2 regions of the Hamadaea sp. NPDC051192 genome follow, and region 1 is predicted to be linked to the other one. Evidence: predicted binding sites of a transcription regulator. Region 1 holds the regulator's gene; the other holds the start of a gene.

Region 1 (3,354 bases):
CCAGGACGAACCGCCCGATCGCGGGCAGCGCGTCGACCAGGAACAGCGGCCTGCTCACCGCTCAGTGGCCGTTGAACGCGTTGCGCAGCGAGCTGAAGAAGCCGCCGGTCTGCTTGGCCAGCTCGGCCATCTCCTCGCCCCGCGACTTGGCGAAGTCGCGCAGCATCTTCTCCTGCTCGGGCGTGATCTTCGTCGGCGTCCGCACGTCGAGGTGCACGAAGAGGTCGCCACGGGCGCTGCCACGCAGGTGCGGCACACCCCGCCCCTTGATCCGGACGGTGGCGCCGGCCTGGGTGCCGGCCTTGACGTCGACCTGTTCCTCGGTGTCGAGAGTCTTTATGGTCAGCCGGGTGCCCAGGGCCGCCGCCGTCATCGGCACGGTCACCTTGCAGTGCAGGTCGTTGCCCTTGCGGGCGAAGACGTCGTGCGGCCGCTCGTGGATCTCGACGTAGAGGTCGCCGGGCTGGCCGCCGCCGGGGCCGACCTCGCCCTGCTGAGCGAGGCGGATGCGCATGCCGTCCTCGACCCCGGCCGGGATCTTCACCGTCAGCGTCCGGCGCGTACGCACCCGGCCCTCGCCGCCGCAGGTGGCGCAGGGGTGCGGGATGGTGGTGCCGAAGCCCTGACAGGCCGAGCACGGGCGGGTCGAGACGACCTGGCCGAGGAAGGTGCGCTGAACCGACTGCACCTCGCCCTTGCCGTGACAGATGTCGCAGGTCACCGGATGCGTGCCGGCCGCCGTCCCAGCACCCGAACAGGTCGAGCAGAGCACCGCGGTGTCCACGGTGAGCGGCGCCTCGACGCCGAACGCGGTCTCCTGCAGCTCCAGGTCGAGCCGGATGATGGCGTCCGCCCCCGGCCGTACGCGCGGCCGCGGCCCACGTGCGGTCGCACCGCCGAAGAAGGCGTCCATGATGTCCTGGAAGCCGACGAACGGGCCGCCCGGCCCGCCGGGACCGCCCATGCCGCCGCCACCGGGCGCGAGCGGGTCGCCGCCGAGGTCGACGATCTGCCGCTTGTGATCGTCCGACAGGACCTCGTACGCGGCGTTGATCTCCTTGAAGCGGTCCTGCGCCTCGGGGTCCGGGTTGACATCAGGGTGGTATTGGCGCGCCAGCTTCCGATAGGCGCGCTTGATGTCGTCCGCGGTGGCGTCCTTGGGCACGCCCAGGATGCCGTAGTAGTCCTTGGCCACGTGATCCTCTTCAGTTCTGTGCGAGTAGGTCGCCCACGTATCGGGCCACTGCCCGGACGGTCGCGATCGTGCCGGGGTAGTCCATCCGGGTCGGGCCGAGTACGCCCATCCCGCCGACGATCTGCCCGCCCGGTCCGTATCCGGTGCTCACGATGGAGGTGGCGCGCAGATCGGCGTACTCATTCTCGTCGCCGATGCTGACCCGCGTGGAACCGGACTGCTCGCCGACCAGCTTGAGGAGGATGACCTCCTCTTCCAGGGCTTCGAGCACCGGCCGGATCGACCCGGCGAAGTCCAGCATGCTCGCGCGGGTCAAGTTCGCCGTGCCGGCGAGCGCGATCCGTTCCTCGTGTCGCTCGACCAGGGTCTCCAGCAGCACGGTGGCCAGCGTGGTCATGGCCGGGCGCAGCTCCTCCGCGACCTCCTCGACCAGCGTCTGGACCAATGGCGGGGTCTGGGTCAGCGGTTGACCGCCGAGCTTGGCGTTGATGATGCGGCGCAGCTCCAGCACGTCCTCGGCGGGCAGCGTGCCGGGGATGTCGACCTGGCGCTGCTCGACCCGGCCGGTGTCGGTGATCATCACCAACATCATCCGCGTGGTCGACAAGGGCACCAACTCCAGGTGCCGCACCTTGGACCGCGACAGCGACGGGTACTGCACCACCGCGACCTGCCGCGTCAACTGAGCCAGCAGGCGGACCGTCCGATGGACGACGTCGTCGAGGTCGACCGCGCCGAGCAGGAAGCGCTCGATCGCTCGGCGCTCGGCCGGGGAGAGCGGCTTGATCTTCGACAGCCGGTCCACGAACAGGCGGTAGCCGGCGTCGGTCGGGACACGCCCGGCGCTGGTGTGCGGCTGCCGGATGTAGCCCTCCTCCTCGAGGACGGCCATGTCGTTGCGCACGGTCGCCGGGGAGACGCCTAGTGAGTGCCGCTCCACCAGGGACTTGCTGCCGACCGGCTCCTGGGTCGACACGTAGTCCTCGATGATGGCGCGCAGCACGTCGAGCTTGCGATCGTCGAGTCCCACCGGCGCACCTCCCTGCCCTCCGTGGTCGGGCCCCCGGCCCCGGGGCGGGTCGGGCTGCGGCTCGATTCTGGCACTCGTACGCCGCGAGTGCCAGTTTACCGGCCGTTCGTCTCCCTCGGCGGAGCGCTGTATCGCCCCTTGACCATCATGAGTGACGAAGCTGTCGAAATCGTCCGGCTGCACGTCTACCGGCGACGATAGTCTGGACATTTGGCCGCCTTAGTGTCGCCAACCGGTCGAATGCGAGCTCTGGCGGATATTGATCTGTGGGCTTACCGTGTCGCGCATGAGTGAAACCCCCACCCCTCCGGGGACGCCGGACCCCGAGCCGCCGGCCGCCCCCCAATACGACGCGCCGCCGCCTCCCCCGGTGACGGGCTCCACGCCGCCTCCGCCGATCGCCGGTCAGGTCGCACCGGTCGGCTATGCCAACCAGGACGAGAAGATGTGGGCGCTGATCGCCCACTTCGGTGGCGCGGGCGCCGCGCTGATCAGCGGCGGCTGGCTCGGCTGGGTCCCCCCGCTGATCGCGATGCTCGTCAAGGGCAACGAATCGCCCACGGTCCGGGCGCACGCGCTCGCCGCACTGAACTTCCAGGGCCTGTGGGCCATCATCTCGGTGCTGAGCTACGTGCTGTTCTGCGCTGTGATCGGCTTCATCACGTTGCCGATCGCCATCCTCATCGCGGCGATCTTCGGGGTGATCGCGGGTCTCAAGGCCAACGAGGGAACGCTCTACTCGTATCCGTTGTCCGTCAGCGTGATCAAGTAAGCAGGTCGCGGATGACCGCATCCGCCAGCAGACGGCCGCGCAGGGTCAACACCGCGCGGCCGTTCGCGTACTCGGCGGCGTCCAGCAGACCGTCCATTGTGGCGCGTTCGGCGGCGGCCGGGCCGCCCTCGCGCAGTCGGGCGAGCGGGTAGCCGTCCCGAAGACGCAGCCGCAACATGACGTCCTCGACGTACTGGTCGTCCGCGCTCAGCAGTTCCCGGCCCGCGCCCGGCGAATGGCCGTCGGCGAGCAGCTTCGCGTAGTGCGCCGGGCGCTTCACGTTCCACCAGCGGACCCCGCCGACATGCGAATGCGCGCCCGGCCCGATCCCCCACCAGTCGCCGCCGGTCCAGTACA
Region 2 (3,354 bases), on a different contig from region 1:
CGAAGGCGGCCCGAAGCTTCGTCATGCCCCCATTCTCACTCCGACCCCCGACCCCCGTCTCTTACAAAAGCCTTAACCGGTACGCCGAAGGGCGCCGCGGAATCCCGCGACGCCCTTCGGACCGGACCGATCAGAAACCCGGACCGTGCTGGTGGCCGTGCCCGTGCGAGTGCCCGTGGCCGTTGGCCGGGGCCTCCTCCTTGGGCTTCTCGACCACGAGCGACTCGGTGGTCAGCAGCAGCCCCGCGATGGAGGCGGCGTTGACGACCGCGTTGCGGGTCACCTTCACCGGGTCGACGATGCCGGTCTTGACGAGGTCCACATAGGAACCGTTCGCCGCGTCCAGGCCCTCGCCCCAGCCGCTCTCGCGGACCTTCTGCACGACGACGTAGCCGTCGTGCCCGGCGTTCTGGGCGATCCAGCGCAGCGGCTCGTCCAACGCCTTGCGCACGATCGAGACGCCGATGGCCTCGTCGCCGGTCAGGCCGATGCCCTCGTCGAGCACGGTGGCGATCTGCGCCAGCGCGGCGCCGCCACCGGGCACGATGCCCTCCTCGACCGCCGCGCGGGTCGCCGAGATGGCGTCCTCGATGCGGTGCTTGCGCTCCTTCAGCTCGACCTCGGTGGCCGCGCCGACCTTGATCACCGCGACGCCGCCGGCCAGCTTGGCCAGCCGCTCCTGCAGCTTCTCCCGGTCCCAGTCGGAGTCGGACGCCGCGATCTCGGCCCGGATCTGGTCGACCCGGCCCTTGACCTCGCCCTCGGACCCGTTGCCGTCGACGAGCGTCGTCGTGTCCTTGTCCACGACGATTCGCCGGGCCTGGCCGAGCTGCTCCAGGCCGACCGCGTCGAGCTTGTAGCCCAGCTCGGGCGCGATCAGCTCACCACCGGTGAGGATCGCCAGGTCCTGCAGCATCGCCTTGCGGCGGTCGCCGAACGCCGGAGCCTTGACCGCGCAGACCTTGACGGTCTTGCGGATCGCGTTGACCACGAGCGTCGACAGCGCCTGGCCGTCGACGTCCTCGGCCACGATCAGCAGCGGGCGGTTGGCCTGCACGACCTTCTCGAGCACCGGCAGGAGTTCCTCGATGGCCGAGATCTTCTGCGTGGTGATCAGCAGGTAGGCGTCCTCCAGGACCGCCTCGCCCGCCTCCGCGTCGGTGGTGAAGTGCGGCGAGATGAAGCCCTTGTCGAACTGCAGACCCTCGGTGACCTCAAGCTCGGTCTGCATGGTCGAGCCGTCCTCGACGGTGATGACACCGTCACGGCCCACCCGCTCCATCGCCTCGGCGATCAGATCGCCGATCGTCGCGTCCTGCGCCGAGATCGTCGCCACCTGGGCGATCTCCTGGCGGTCGTTCACCTGCACGGCCTTGCCGAGCAGTTCCTCGCTCACCCGCGCGGCCGCGATGTCGATGCCCCGCTTGAGGCCCGACGGGTTCGTCCCGGCGGTGACGTTGCGCAGACCCTCGTGGACCATGGCCTGGGCGAGGACGGTCGCGGTCGTCGTGCCGTCGCCGGCGACGTCGTTCGTCTTGGTCGCGACCTCCTTGACCAGTGCCGCACCCAGGTTCTCGTACGGGTTGGTCAGCTCGATCTCCTTGGCGATGGTCACGCCGTCATTGGTGATCGTCGGAGCCCCGAACTTCTTGTCCAGCACGACGTTGCGTCCGCGCGGGCCGAGGGTGACCTTGACCGCGTCGGCGAGCGCGTCGACTCCGTGCTCGAGCAGGTGCCGGGCGTCATCCGAGAAGCTCAGAATCTTCGCCATTCTCACTCCTTCATCGCGATGGCCCGGCGCCCCTGGTTAGGCAGGGTCGCCGGGCCATCGGCCGGGTCACTTCTCGATGACCGCGAGGACGTCGCGGGCGGAGAGCACCAGGTACTCCTCGCCGGCGTACTTGATCTCGGTGCCGCCGTACTTCGAGTAGACGACGGTGTCGCCGACCTGCACGTCGACCGGGATCCGAGCGCCCTTGTCGTCGAAGCGGCCGGGGCCGACGGCGAGGACGGTGCCCTCCTGCGGCTTCTCCTTGGCGGTGTCGGGGATAACGAGCCCCGACGCGGTGGTCGTCTCAGCCTCGTTCGCCTGGACCAGGATGCGGTCCTCGAGCGGCCTGATCGCAACCTTCGTCGCGGTAGTCACGAGCATACCCTCCTGGGGTATCAGTAATCGCTGTCTCTCCACCCTCCGCAGCGGCACCGTCGTCGCGGGTGCCGGGCCGCCGTGGCTGGCTGGTGCCCTGGTGGCACTTGTCATTCTTAGCACCCTCAGGAGGAGAGTGCTAAACCGAAGGTTATGACGTGGCTAGCACTCAGTCAAGGAGAGTGCCAGTACGATCCCCCGAGTGGACTCCGAACAGCTCGCCGCGCTGCGCTCCCGCGAAGGGATCGCCGCCCTGGCCGACGCGGAGAAGCTGATCGACACGGATCGGCTCGCCGCCATCAGCACCTTGCGTTCCCACGGGTACGCCGCGGAGGTCGCCGGCGCGGCGCTCACCCAGGCCGTCCTCCGGGCCCGAGCAGTAGCCAAGTTCGGCGCGGACGCCAGTCGCATGCTCTTCACCCAGGCCGGCCTGGAACAGGCGACCCGGCCGATCGTCGCCACCCGGCGCGCCGCGCGGCTCGCTCAGGCGGGCGTACGCCGGGTGACCGATCTCGGCTGCGGAATCGGCTCGGACGCCATCGCGATGGCGCGAGCGGGAATCGCGGTGCACGCCGTCGACGCCGATCCGGTGACCGCCGACCTGGCCGCCCACAACCTGGCGGCGCTCGGCTTGGACGCCGTCGTGACCTGCGCCGACGTACGCGATGTGCCATTGCACGACGCCGGTGCGGCCTTCTGCGACCCGGCTCGCCGGCAATCCGGCACAGGCGTACGCCGAACTCGCCGGATTTTCCGTCCGGAGGACTACTCGCCGCCCTGGGACTGGGTCGCGCAGCTGCCCTCGCAAGTCCCCTACACCGTGCTGAAGCTGGCGCCGGGCTTCCCTGCGGAGCTGCTGCCCGGCGACTGCGAACTGGAGCTGACCAGCGTCGACGGCGACGTCGTGGAGGCTGCCGCCTGGTTCGGGCCGCTGGCTCGCGTACCGCGACGGGCGTCGGTCCTGAAACATCGGTCGGTGCACGAGCTGACCGGTTCGGGCACGTTGGCGGGACCGGTCGGCCCGGTCGGCGCGTACCTCTACGACCCGGACGGCGCGGTCGTGCGCTCCCACCTCGTGGCGGAGTTCGCCCGGACCGTCGACGGAAACCTCGGCGACCCGGACATCGCGTACGTGTGGACCTCTGCCTGTCTTCCGACGCCGTTCGGGCGCTGCTTCGCCGTCGACGAGGTGCTGCCGTTCTCGCTCA

The links. Region 1 encodes HrcA, which represses chaperone genes, less so after heat shock. Its sites were predicted from a motif close to GGTTNGCACNCTCNNNNNGAGNGTGCNAACC; they were not measured.
Region 2: groES (co-chaperone GroES) is a predicted target of HrcA. The motif match lies at 2,261-2,291, and genes of this name have one in related genera.

What each region holds. Positions count from the first base shown of each region.
Region 1 is NZ_JBFBAZ010000069.1:15,528-18,881, reverse strand. It holds gene AB0M47_RS25915 (16S rRNA (uracil(1498)-N(3))-methyltransferase) at 1-58, opposite strand, end outside; gene dnaJ (molecular chaperone DnaJ) at 62-1,195, opposite strand; gene hrcA (heat-inducible transcriptional repressor HrcA) at 1,206-2,225, opposite strand; gene AB0M47_RS25900 (DUF4870 domain-containing protein) at 2,512-2,997, shown strand; gene hemW (radical SAM family heme chaperone HemW) at 2,990-3,354, opposite strand, start outside.
Region 2 is NZ_JBFBAZ010000093.1:19,410-22,763, forward strand. It holds gene AB0M47_RS29755 (molybdopterin-dependent oxidoreductase) at 1-25, opposite strand, end outside; gene groL (chaperonin GroEL) at 131-1,771, opposite strand; gene groES (co-chaperone GroES) at 1,838-2,152, opposite strand; gene AB0M47_RS29770 (class I SAM-dependent methyltransferase) at 2,349-3,354, shown strand, end outside.